One region of the Microbacterium sp. M4A5_1d genome, then DNA from elsewhere that is predicted to be linked to it. Evidence: predicted binding sites of a transcription regulator. Region 1 holds the regulator's gene; each other region holds the start of a gene.
The links. Region 1 encodes HrcA, which represses chaperone genes, less so after heat shock. Its sites were predicted from a motif close to TTNGCACTCGNNNNNNNCGAGTGCNAA; they were not measured.
Positions count from the first base shown of each region.

Region 2: a site for HrcA is predicted at 2,013-2,039, ahead of ACLBWJ_RS06015 (Hsp20/alpha crystallin family protein). Genes of this name have one in related genera too.
Region 3: a site for HrcA is predicted at 1,638-1,664, ahead of groES (co-chaperone GroES). Genes of this name have one in related genera too.

Region 1 covers NZ_JBKFAD010000001.1:314,179-318,475, reverse strand. Annotated here, with positions in the region: gene lepA (translation elongation factor 4) at 1-61, shown strand, start outside; gene ACLBWJ_RS01435 (DUF1990 family protein) at 88-747, shown strand; gene hemW (radical SAM family heme chaperone HemW) at 747-1,964, shown strand; gene hrcA (heat-inducible transcriptional repressor HrcA) at 2,044-3,081, shown strand; gene dnaJ (molecular chaperone DnaJ) at 3,121-4,242, shown strand; gene ACLBWJ_RS01415 (16S rRNA (uracil(1498)-N(3))-methyltransferase) at 4,247-4,297, shown strand, end outside.
Region 2 covers NZ_JBKFAD010000001.1:1,241,129-1,245,425, forward strand. Annotated here, with positions in the region: gene ACLBWJ_RS06010 (HNH endonuclease) at 1-1,376, shown strand, start outside; gene ACLBWJ_RS06015 (Hsp20/alpha crystallin family protein) at 1,515-1,940, opposite strand; gene ACLBWJ_RS06020 (L-serine ammonia-lyase) at 2,091-3,500, opposite strand; gene ACLBWJ_RS06025 (FUSC family protein) at 3,590-4,297, shown strand, end outside.
Region 3 covers NZ_JBKFAD010000002.1:718,945-723,241, forward strand. Annotated here, with positions in the region: gene ACLBWJ_RS11680 (hypothetical protein) at 1-382, shown strand, start outside; gene ACLBWJ_RS11685 (class I SAM-dependent methyltransferase) at 361-1,596, opposite strand; gene groES (co-chaperone GroES) at 1,739-2,035, shown strand; gene rarD (EamA family transporter RarD) at 2,158-3,099, shown strand; gene ACLBWJ_RS11700 (ABC transporter substrate-binding protein) at 3,273-4,297, shown strand, end outside.

The sequences.
Region 1 (4,297 bases):
GCCGCAGGAGGCGTTCATCGCCGCGCTGTCGGGCGACGTCGAAGGCAAGGACAAGAAGTAGCCCCACGGGGAGCAACGAGGAGACCCATGCATCAGCGACGCGGGACCTTCCGGGACGAGACCGTCGACTACGCGGCGGTCGGCGCGACACGCGCGCACGACCTCATGGCGTATCCGCCCGAACACAGCATCCCCGCGGAGGACGCATGGCGGATCGGCAGCGGGCAGGCTCGCTTCGACACCGCCGCCGACCTCCTCATGTCGTGGGCAGCGCTCCGTGGGGCGGGTTTGCGCGTCGCGGATGTTCGGCCCGCATCGGGACCGATGTACACCGGCGTCGCGTTCGACGACCAGGGAAACGCCGTCGCGCCCAGCAGCATGGAACACGAGCAGCGCTTCGCGGCGGACGGCACCCCCTACGTCGGAGCCGGCACCACGCTTCAGGTGCACGGGCGTGTGTCGGGGCTGAATGCGGATGCGGAGCTCCGCGTGATCTTCGTCGACGAGGAGCCCCGCCGGGTCGCGTTCGCTCTCGGGACCGTCGGCGGTTCCGTCGTGAGCGGCGAGGAGTCCTTCCTCCTCGAATGGCGCGATAACGATGAGGTCTGGTTCGTCGTGCGGGCGTTCGATCGGCCGACGGCATTGGCTTACCGCATGCTCAAGAGTCTCGTCCGCCGCCGCCGCCGGATGCTGTTCCAGGGCTACCTCCGCGCGATCTCGCCGCTGTACGCGACGCCTGAGGCCTGATGGGCGCGGCACTGCCGATCGGTGATCCGGTGCCGGTCGGCGGGACGCTGCCGGACGACCTCGTCATCGACCCCGACGTCCCGTTCGGGGTGTACCTGCACGTTCCGTTCTGCCGGGTGCGGTGCGGCTACTGCGACTTCAACACCTACACCGCCACAGAGCTGCGTGGCGCGCGGCAAGATGCCTACGCCGACGAGGTGCTGCGCGAGATCGCCCTCTCGGCCGATGTGATGGACGAGCGCGGCCCCCGGCGTCCGGCGCAGACGGTGTTCTTCGGCGGCGGCACTCCCACGTTGCTTCCGGCCGGGGACCTCGCTCGGATGCTGAGCGGAGTGCGGGACACGTTCGGCATCGCCGCCGGCGCGGAGGTCACCGTCGAGGCGAACCCCGACACGATGAACCCTCGGGTCGCCGACGAGCTGGCGGCGGCGGGCGTGACGCGCCTGTCGATCGGCATGCAGTCCGCGGTTCCGCACGTGCTCGCAGCGCTCGACCGAACGCACGATCCCGCCAACGTCGCCACCGCCGTGGCTGCCGCGCGCGGGGCTGGACTCGACGTCTCGGTCGACCTGATCTACGGAGCGCCGGGGGAGAGCCTCGACGACTGGCGGCGCTCGGTCGACACCGCGGTGGCGCTCGAACCCGACCATGTGTCCGCCTATGCGCTGATCATCGAGGAGGGCACCCGTCTCGAGCGTCAGATCCGCCGCGGTGAGGTGGCCGCGCCCGACGACGATCTCCAGGCCGACATGTACGAACTGGCCGATGACCGTCTCGCCGCCGCCGGCTTCTCCTGGTACGAGGTCTCGAACTGGGCCCGGTCGACCGACCAGCGCTCGCGCCACAATCTCGCCTACTGGCGCGGAACCGACTGGTGGGGTTACGGGCCGGGCGCGCACAGTCACATCGCGGGCCTCCGCTGGTGGAACGTGAAACACCCGGCGGCATATGCTCAGCGGCTCTCCGCGGGCGAGTCTCCCGCCGCAGGCCGCGAGCGCCCGGATGCCGAGGCCCGACGGCTCGAGTCCGTCCTGCTGCGATCACGCATCGTGGATGGGCTCGCCGTCGATGAGCTCGCGAACGACTCGCGCCGTGCCGTCGCATCGCTCATCGCCGACGGGCTCATCGAAGGCGCGGACGCCGTCCGCGGTCGGGTCGTCCTGACTCGCCGCGGACGCCTCATGGCCGATGCGGTCGTACGGGCGCTCACCGAGTGATCCCGGGCGGCGACCCGCCTCGCCCACGCGGTAGAATTGGCACTCGCAGACATCGAGTGCCAAACAGGAGGTGACGGACATGGTCTCAGAGCGCGGACTGCAGGTGCTGCGGGCGATCGTGCAGGACTATGTCGACACCCGCGAGCCCGTGGGAAGCAAGTCGATCGTCGAGCGCCACGCCTTCGGCGTCTCGGCTGCCACGATCCGCAACGACATGGCGCTCCTCGAGGACGAGGAGCTCATCGCCGCGCCCCACACGTCATCCGGACGCGTGCCGACCGATAAGGGCTACCGCGTCTTCGTCGACCATCTGGCAGGCCTTCGCCCCCTGAGCGCCGCCCAGCGCTCGGCCATCACGACCTTCCTCGACGGCCCTACCGACCTCGACGACCTGCTCGTGCGGACGGTTCGTGCGCTCACCCAGCTGACGGGCCAGGTCGCAATGGTGCAGTACCCCTCCTTCGCGCGCGCGCAGGTCTCGCACCTCGAATTGGTCGACCTCGGCGGCGGACGACTCGTCGTCATCGTCGTCACCGACACCGGCCGTGTCTCCCAGCGGGTGGGCGTGGTACGCACCCTCCTCGACGAAGCGCAATTCGCCGTAGCCAAGGCGACGCTGCGCGCCGCTGTCACCGGCGTCGCCGTGCGAGACGCCGTCACCGCGGTGTCGGCGCTCGCGGAGAGCGAGTCGGTCGGCGACCCGATCGGCGATGCGGTGCGCGAGATCGCCCGCATCCTGGTCGAAGAGCTCGAGACGTTCCGGCAGGACCGCCTAGTCATGGCCGGCACCGCCACGCTCGCGCGGCGAGAGGCGGATTTCCGCGGCAGTATCTATCCGCTGCTCGAAGCCATCGAGGAGCAGGTGACGCTGCTTCGGCTCATGGGCGAGATGGTCGCCGACGACCGCGGCGTCGCAGCGCGAATCGGCCGCGAGAACGAGGCGTACGGGCTCTCCGAAGCTTCGGTCGTCACGAGCGACTACGACGTCCCGGGCTCGCATGCACGCGTCGGCCTCATGGGACCGACGCGCATGGACTACCCGACGAACCTCGCGACGGTCCGCGCCGTCGCGCACTACCTCAGCCGGCTTCTCGACGAAGACGAGAAGTCCCGCTGACCCACCCCACCCACGCCCGAACGGGCGGAAAGGCGATCCGTGGCTGACCACTACGAGGTCCTGGGCGTTGCGCGCGACGCGTCGCCCGACGAGATCAAGAAGGCGTACCGACGCCTGGCACGAGAACTGCACCCCGACGTCAACCCGGGAGAGGATGCGTCCGAGCGATTCAAGCTCGTCACGCATGCTTACGACGTCCTCAGCGATCCGGAGCAGCGTCAGCGCTACGACATGGGCGGTGACTCCGCCGGCGGCTTCGGCGGCGCCGCGGGCTTCGGCGGATTCAGCGACATCTTCGAGACCTTCTTCGGCGGCGGCGCCGGAGGCGGCGGTCGCGCCGGGCGTCCGCGCTCCCGGCGCGAACGCGGACAGGATGCGCTCGTCCGGGTCACCCTCGAGCTCGGCGACGTCGTCTTCGGCGTGCATCGCGACATCGAGGTCGACACCGCGGTGCTCTGCGACACCTGCCAGGGCTCGTGCTGCCAGCCGGGAACGCAGCCGGTCACCTGCGACGTCTGCCACGGCGCGGGCAACGTGCAGCGCACCGTCCGCAGCCTGCTGGGCAACGTCGTGACGTCGCAGCCCTGCAACGTCTGCCAGGGTTACGGCACGACGATCCCGTACCCGTGCACGACCTGCCAGGGGCAGGGACGCGTTCGGGCTCGCCGCACCGTCTCGCTCGACATCCCCGCAGGTGTCGAGACCGGGTTGCGCCTGCAGCTCCCCGGATCCGGCGAGGTCGGTCCCGCCGGCGGCCCCAACGGCGATCTGTACCTCGAGGTCACGGTCGCTCCGCACGACGTGTTCAGCCGCGAGGGCGACGATCTGCTCGCCACGCTCGAGGTGTCGATGCCCGACGCCGTCCTCGGCACCAGCACCACGATCGAGTCGCTCGACGGTCCGGTCGAGCTCGAGCTGCGCCCCGGCGTCCAGTCCGGCGACGTCCTCACCGTCAAGGGTCGCGGCATCACGCCGCTTCGCGGCTCGACGCGCGGCGACCTGCGTGTCGGCGTTCACGTCGTCACCCCGACGCGTCTGGATGCCAAGGAGCGGGCCCTCATCGAGGAGCTGAAGAAGCGCACGAAGTCGCCCGCACCACAGCTCGCGGAGTTCCACCAGGGCCTTTTCGCCAAGCTCCGCGATCGGTTCCGGAACAGCTGAGCGCATGGCCCTGCACTTCCTCGTCGACCCGCCGCTCATCACTCGGCCGGGCGAG
Region 2 (4,297 bases), 930 kb from region 1:
CGAGTGACGGGGGAAGCGAGGCGCGACGCGACGACGTCACGCCGTCGCAAGCGCTCGCTTTTGCGAGGTACGCGGAGGCCCTTGACCTCTCTCACGCCGCTGACATCGCTCGCACCCGGGCGCTGGCCGACCTGGGTCACGCCGCCCTGCACGACGCGCGCCGCGACGGGGTGCGGGGTATGGCGTCGGACATGGAGTTGCGTTCAGTCGCGGCCGAAGCGGCCGGGATGGCGCGGTTGACGGATCGGCGGCTGCAGGGTGAGATCGACCATGCGATGACCGTCATCGACGACTATCCCGCGGTGTTCGAGGCGTGGGTGCAGCGGCAGATCGAACGTGGCCACGTGAATGTGGTCGTGCGGGTCGGTGCGGGGCTTCCGAATGAGGTGCGGGATTCGTTCGCGGAAGCCGCGATCGCGGTGTGCGAGCGGGACGTGCCGTCGCGGGTGCGGGGTGCGCTGGATGCGTTGGCAGCCCGGCTTCACCCGCAGACGTTCACCGACCGGCACAAGACCGCGGCGGCGGAGCGGTGCGTACGGGTGTTCCACGGGTCGGATGGGATGTCGAATCTCGTCGCGAACCTCCCGACGGTCATCGCCGCCGGGATGCTCGACCGGCTGACGCAGATGGGGCAGTCCGTGAAGGACGCCCGGGCGGAGGGCGACGGGGCGGAAGGTGCCGGGGCGGATGCCGCTGGGTCGGGTAAGCCCGCCGACACCAGGACGATGGATCAGCTGCGCGCCGACATCCTCGGTGACCTCGTCCTCGGTGGGGCGCCCGTGGTCGACCCGACCTACGGGGCCGACCGGGCTGGTGGGCTCGGCGCGATTCGGGCACGCGTGCAAGTCGCCGTCACGGCGGAGACGTTGATGGGGCGTGACGAGAACCCCGCCGAAGCCGTGGGCGCTGCGCTGATCGATGCCGACACGGCACGCGAGCTCGCCGGGCAGGTCAGCGAGTGGGACCGGCTCTTCATCGCCCCCGTCACCCGCACCCCGGTCGAGATCGACACCTACCGGCCCACCGCTTCGATGAAGAAACTCCTGATGGCGCGCGACCAGCACTGCCGGTTCCCCGGATGCCGACGAGCCGCGCTCCGCTGCGAGATCGACCACACGATCGATCACGCCCTCGGCGGGCACACCCACATCTTCAACCTCGCCCACCTCTGCCAACGACACCACTCGATGAAGCAATTCACGAAGTGGGAGGTCAGGCAGATCGGCGGCGGGGTCCTGGAATGGACCTCACCCCTCGGCCGGGTCTACCGCGAAGACGTACCCATACCGGCCGTCTGCTTCACCATCGCCACCACGGATCCGCCACCGGATGCGACACGCGGCGGACCACCGCCGGACGAACCGCCACCCTTCTGAGTGCTGCAGCCACGCAGTCGGGCGCGCGCATCGCGCGCCTTCGAATCGGTCGCGGGCGCTGGGGGATATACGCGAAAGGGCGGCCGCCGCCCCCGAAAGAGCTGCGGCCGCCCGTCGTGCGAACGCGGATCTGCGCGATCAGTTCTCGATCGGCACCACCGGCGCGGCTGCGTCGGTCGTGACCTCGACCTTGCGCGGCTTGGCCTTCTCGCTGACCGGGATGGTCACAGTCAGGACGCCGTTGTTGTAGGTCGCGGCGATGCCTTCCGTGTCGACGCCCTGGCCGAGGTTCAGCTGACGCAGGAAGCTCGCGGCTTCACGCTCGCGCGTGATCCACTTCACTCCGTCACCGCTCGCGAGCGTGCGCTCGGCGCGGATGGTCAGCAGCTGGCCGTCGACGTCGATGTCGACCGAGCCCGGGTCGATGCCCGGCAGGTCGGCGGTCATCACGTAGTGGTCGCCGTCACGGTAGAGGTCCATCGGCATGCGACGGGGGCCACGGCGCGTGTCGAAGAGGCTCGAGGCGATGCGGTCGAGGTCGCGGAACGGGTCATAAGTAGCCATCGATCTTTCCCTTCTCTGATGCTTCGTGTTGAGATCTGAAAGTTGAGCCATATGGGCTCAACTGCACCCAGATTAGCACTCTCCCCCATCGAGTGCCAAGGGTTCGCGCACGGCGAACAGCGCCCCGAAGATGGGGCGCGCAAGGGCCTCTCAGCACTCGACGACGTTCACCGCGAGACCGCCCTCGCTCGTCTCCTTGTACTTGTGCGACATGTCTATCCCGGTCTGGCGCATCGTCTCGACGACGGCATCCAGCGACACGTAATGCTGCCCGTCACCCCGCAACGCGAGTCGCGCCGCGGTGACCGCCGTCGACGCCGCGATCGCGTTGCGCTCGATGCACGGGATCTGCACGAGGCCACCGACCGGGTCGCACGTGAGCCCGAGGTGGTGCTCCATCGCGATCTCCGCCGCATTCTCGATCTGCGCGCTGTTGCCGCCCATGACCGCCGTCAGGCCTCCCGCAGCCATTGCGCACGCAGATCCGACCTCGGCCTGGCAGCCGCCCTCCGCACCCGAGATGGACGCGTTCGCCTTGAACAGCGACCCCAGCGCCGTCGCGGTCAACAGGAACCGCCTGATGCCGCGGCGCCGATCCAGATCCTCCGACGCGAGCCGCGACTCCGCCGCGAACCGCCACCAGTACATAGCCACCGCCGGAAGGATTCCTGCGGCACCGTTGGTGGGCGCGGTGACCACGCGTCCACCCGACGCGTTCTCCTCGTTGACGGCGAGCGCGAAAGCACCGAGCCACTCCCCCGGCAGCTCACGCCCACCCGCCGCCTCCGCCTGTTCGAGCTGCGCCCGCATCGCCCCCGCCCGGCGCCGCACGCGCAGCATCCCCGGCAAGGTGCCGTCGGCTCGAAGCCCCGCCTCGACGCACCCCGCCATGGCATCCCAGATCGCGTCGAGGCCGGCAGCGACCTCGGCCTCCGGCCGGAGTGCCTCCTCGTTGCGGCGCGCGAGGCCGGCGATGCTCATCTGCTCGCGCTCGCACAGCTCGAGCAGCTCCGCCGCGGTGCTGAAGCGGTACGGCCAGGCGACAGCGCCCGAACCTCCGCGCCGTCCGCCCGCCTCGGCGGCTTCGCCTGCGCGTCGGATGAAGCCGCCCCCGACCGAGAGATACGTTTCCGACGCGACGAGATCGCCCGCGGCGTCCCACGCGCTCAGGGTCATCGCGTTGGGATGCTCCGGAAGCCGCGTCCGCGGTTCGAAGGTCACGTCGCTCCGCGAGAACGGCACCGCGTGCCACCCCGCGAGCACCAGGGGCGACCCGTCGACCCATTCGGTCCACGCGCCGCGAACCACGTCGGGATCGACGGTCTCGGGCGCATGACCCTGTAGCCCTGCGACCACGGCGTCGGGCGTGCCGTGCCCGATCCCGGTCGCTCCGAGCGACCCGTACAGCACGCAGCCGACCCGTGCGACCTCGGGAAGCCGCCCCGCGGCCTCCAGCCTGACGACGAAAGCACGGGCAGCACGCAACGGGCCGACCGTGTGGGAGCTCGAGGGTCCTACACCGATGGAGAACAGCTCGAACGCCGAGACGTAAGCGCTCACTCGCCCAGGCTACGCCAGCATCTGCCGTACGGGCCCGGCGGCGTCAAGGGGCTGCTGTCGGGCGCGCTGTACGCCTATCGTCGCGATTGATGACCGCCGTACCCCATCCCCGCCTTGTCTCGCTGAAAGCCGCCGCGCGGACCGCGGGCGGAGAGGCCTTCGCGCTCTCTCGTCTGCTGCTCGCCGGCAAGGCGGCCCTCGCCGCTGCGATCGCCTGGTATCTCGCGCCGTACGTACCTTTCGCGCACGACGAGTACTCCTACTACGCTCCGCTCGGCGTGCTCGTGAGCATGTATCCGACGATCGCCGACTCGGCCAAGGCCGGCCTGCAGGCGGTCGGCGGCCTGGCGATCGGCATCGCGATCGGCCTGGTGGGCCTGTGGTTCGTGTCGGGCCCCAGCCCCCGCATCGTGGGTGTGGCGATCGTCGTCGGCGTCGGCGTCGCCGTCGGCGGCATCCGGGCGCTCGGCACCGGCCGAGACTGGATCGCCATCGCCGCCCTGTTCGTACTGCTGCTCGGGGCGAACGACGCGGGCGGCTTCTCGGTGTCGTACCTCGTCACGATGGCGTTCGGCGTCGTCATCGGCGTCGCCGTCAATCTCGCCATCATTCCGCCCCTCTACCTCCGCCGCGCCTCCACACGCCTGTCGCAGCTGCGCGACGCCGTATCGGACCGGCTCGAGATGCTCGCGACCTCGATCGCCGACGGCGAACCGGCCGACGAGGCCGGTCAGCGCTATCTCGAGGAGATCCTCGACGCCGTGTCGACCGACGTCCGCGAGGCCGCACGCAGCCGC
Region 3 (4,297 bases), on a different contig from region 1:
GAGGCTGCCGGGCGAGCACCGCGGTGGGTTCCAGCGCGAGTTCACGCAGCCGACACCGCTGCTGAGCAGCCCCGAGGTCGGCCCGCGCGCCGAGCCCGCTGCGTCGCAGCCGCGCGTCGAGTGGGCCCCGGCGCCCGAGATCCTGCCGCGGTCGGGGGCGTGGGCGCTGGCCCTGGCGATCGTGGCGCTCCTACTGTCGCTGTTCGTCGGGTGGGCGTTCCCGCTGGGTATCGCAGCGGTCGTCATGGCGGTGCTGGCGCTGCGCCGACCGTGGGAGCGTCGCGGGGTCGCGGTGTGGGCGCTCGGCCTCGCCGCGTTGTCGATCCTCTACAGCGCGGGCTGGCTCGTCTGGGCGGCGGCTCAGGCCGGGCTGCTGGACTGAGCCCCGTCGCCGGGGCGGCCCTCACCGTCCTCGACGCGGTCGGCGAGGACGGCCACCCGGCGGTCTCCGACGCGCGTGAGGAGGAGGGTCGCCGACGCGCTCCCCGACAGGCTCAGCTTCTTGCGGAACTGCGCAGGATCGATGTCGACCCCGCGTTTCTTGATCTCCAGGATGCCGATCCCTGCGCGCTTGAGCGCGGCGTCGATCTCGCGGGTCTTCAGCGGCAGGACCTCGCGCACCCGGAACGTCGTCGCGAACGCGCTGGTACGCCCCGTGTCGGAGGTCATGTACGCCGTGCCGCCGGCGAGCATCCCCGCGTCGAGTGAGCGGGCCACGTCGCCGATCAGCCGAGCGCGGATGACGGCGCCGTCTGGCTCGTGCAGGTAGGCGCCCAGATCGCGCGGATCGACGTCCGAAGCATCATCGGCGGCGGTGAGCTCGGCGGCACGATCGCCGCGGATCACGAGGGCGGACCGCCGGACGCCCGGGCGAGCGAGAGCGCCCGACCAGAGGACGAGCTCGATCGTCGAGCCGTCCGCGCTGATCCACTGCGCCTCGCCGTCGGTGGGAAGGTCGTCGCGGTCGAACGCAGGGCCGAGCTTGATGCCCGTCGGCATCCGACCTGCGAGGTCGAAGGCCCACTCGAGCGACGGCGTGTAGTCGGATGCCGCGATGCGCCGCGTCTCGCTGTGGCCCGAGGTGCGGCGAGCGGGGTCGAGCCAGACGGCATCGACGCCGTCGAGATCGGTCTCCTCCGCCCGCCCGTGGCGCACGCGAGCGGCTGCACCGAAGGGGGCGAGGTTGTAGGCGGCCAGGGCGGCCGTGATCTCGTCTGCGTCGACGGCCAGGACCTCGAGTCCGATGCCGGCGAACCCCAGGGCGTCGCCGCCGATGCCGCAGCCGAGGTCGGCGACGCGGGCGATGCCGGCATCGCGGAACCTGCCGGCGTGGCGGGCGGCGACAACGAGACGCGTAGCCTGCTCGAGGCCGGCCCGGGTGAACAGCATCCGATCGGCGAACGGACCGAACTTCGCCCGCGCGCGCTCGCGCAGCCGCGCTTGCCCGACGACGGCCGACACGAGGTCGGGGGAAAGGCCCTCGCGTCGCAGCCGCGACACGGCCGACGCGGCATCCGCCGTAGACGAGATCCGGAGGGCGTCGACCAGACGGAGTCCCTCGGGGGTCAGCAACGCGGAGAGCTCGGCGTGATCCACCACGACAGCCTACGCGGGGCGGTGCGGCCGGTTCAGGGGTGTTGGCACTCGCGTTGCGTGAGTGCCAACGTCCCCCTAGACTCGGAGTTGGCACTCTCAGGGTGAGATTGCCAACAAGTCTTGTCGAAGAAAGAGGTAGACCGTGTCGGTTTCCATCAAGCCGCTCGAGGACCGCATCGTCATCAAGCAGGTCGAGGCCGAGCAGACCACTGCGAGTGGTCTGGTCATCCCCGACACCGCCAAGGAGAAGCCCCAGGAGGGCGAGGTCGTGGCGGTCGGCCCCGGCCGCATCGATGACAACGGCAACCGTGTTCCGCTCGACGTCGCCGTCGGCGACCGCGTGATCTACAGCAAGTACGGCGGAACCGAGGTCAAGTTCGGCGCTGACGAGTTCCTCGTGCTCTCGGCCCGCGACGTCCTCGCCGTCGTCGTCCGCTGACGCAGAGCTCTTCCACGAAGGCCCGGGTGCATCGCATCCGGGCCTTCGTCATGGCAGGCGTGCGGCGGCGGATGGCAGTCCGTCGTGACCTCGCCGTGTCATGACCGTCCTATGCTTGGCTCGTGACACCCCTCGATCCCGCCCGTGAACGCTCGCTTGGCGGGATCTACGCTTTCTCGGCCTACGTGCTCTGGGGCTTCATGCCCCTCTACTTCCTCACGCTCGCCCCGATGGGGCCGTTCGAGGTCGTGTCGTGGCGCATCCTGTTCTCGCTGGTGTTCTGCGCGATCCTCCTCACGGTGCTCCGGGCCTGGGGCAAGCTGATCGCGATCCTGCGCACGCCGCGCCTGGTGCTGTGGACCATCGTGGCTGGGCTGCTCATCTACGTGAACTGGCAGGTCTTCCTCATCAGCACCCTCACGGGGCACGTGATCGAGGGGAGCCTCGGGTACTTCATCAACCCGATCGTCACGGTGCTCCTCGGCGTCCTCGTCCTGAAGGAGCGGCTGCGGGTGGCCCAGTGGGTCGCGATCGGCATCGCCGCCGTCGCGGTCGGCGTCATCGTCATCGGCTACGGGGCCTTCCCGTGGATCGCCCTGACCCTCGCCGCGAGCTTCGGCACCTACGGACTGGTCAAGAAGCAGATCGGGCCCTCGGTCGACGCCGTCAGCGGCCTGACCCTCGAGTCGCTCTGGCTGGCGCCCGTCGCGATCGTGCAGGCGATCATCGTCGCGGTCACCGGCGGGCTCGTGTTCGGCTCGGTCAGCCCCGGCCACACCGCGCTGGTGACCCTCGCCGGGATCGTCACCGCCGTGCCCCTGCTCTTCTTCGCCGCCGGCGCCCGTCGCAGCAGCCTCACGGTGATCGGCCTGCTGCAGTTCGTCGCGCCGATCCTGCAGTTCATCACGGGAGCCTGGATCCTCGGCGAGCCGATGCCTCTCGAGCGCTGGATCGGCTTCGGGCTCGTCTGGCTCGCCCTCGTCGTGCTCAGCGTCGACTCGCTGCGCGCCGCTCGTCGTCCGAGACGCGTCGACGAGGCATCCGACGTCGCCCCCGTCGTCTGACGTGGCACCGGTCCCACCCGCGTCATCGCGCGGGACTCGGCGGGCCGGAAGTAACGATTAGGTCGCGTAACAGACCGTTAACACATCGCAACATCCCTGATGCAGCGGCACCACTAGGTTTGACCCAACCTCGCGGGGCTTCGGTGCCGCGTTCCCACTCATCAAGGAGCACAATGGGCGTTCTCACCCGTTCCCGCACCGCGAAGGTCCTCGGCGGTATCGCCGTGATCGGCGCGAGTGCCCTCGTCCTCGCAGGCTGTGCCGGAGGCAGCGAACCGGCTGCATCGGGTGACGCCGAAGGGAACTCCTCGGCCGATTTCCCCATCGACTGCGAAGCGGCCGAGCCGGCGTCGTACACCCCCGAGTACACCTCGACCTCCACCGGTCCCGGCACCGACCTCACCTACACGATCGGCACGGCTCTGCCCGTGACCGGCAACCTCGCCTTCCTCGGCCCGCCCGAGATCTCGGCGACCGAGTTCGCCGCATCCGAGATCAACGCCGCGGGCAAGGGCATCACGATCGACCTCAAGCAGGGCGACTCGGGTGACACCGACAACAAGGCGTACGAGACGGAGATCCCGCGACTGCTGGGCGAAGGCGCCACGGCGATCATCGGCGCGGCATCCTCGGGCACGTCGCTGCAGTTCATCGACCAGGTCATCGCCGCCAACGCCATCCAGTTCTCGCCGGCGAACACCTCGGCCGCCTTCACCGGCTACGAGGACAAGGGTCTCTACTGGCGCACCGCTCCCTCGGACGTCCTGCAGGGCGAAGTGCTCGGCAACCTGATCGGCGCCGACGGCAACGAGACGCTCGGCATGATCGTCCTCAACGACGCCTACGGCACCGGCCTCGCGTGCTTCACCAAGGCCGCCTTCGAGGCTGCCGGCGGCGAGGTCGTCGCGACCTCGCTCTACAACACCGGTGACACGAACTTCTCGGCCCAGGTCGAGGACGTGCTCGCAGCCGGCCCGGACGCGATCGCCCTGATCACGTTCGAAGAGGTCAAGACGATCATCCCCGAGCTGATCGGTGCCGAGGTGGCCCCCGAGCAGCTGTACCTCGTCGACGGGAACCTGGCGAACTTCGGCGACGACTTCGAAGCCGGCACCATGGCCGGCGCGAAGGGCACCTACCCCGCCGTCGACCCCGCGTCGATCGCAACCTTCCGCGACAACCTGCAGGCGTTCTGGAC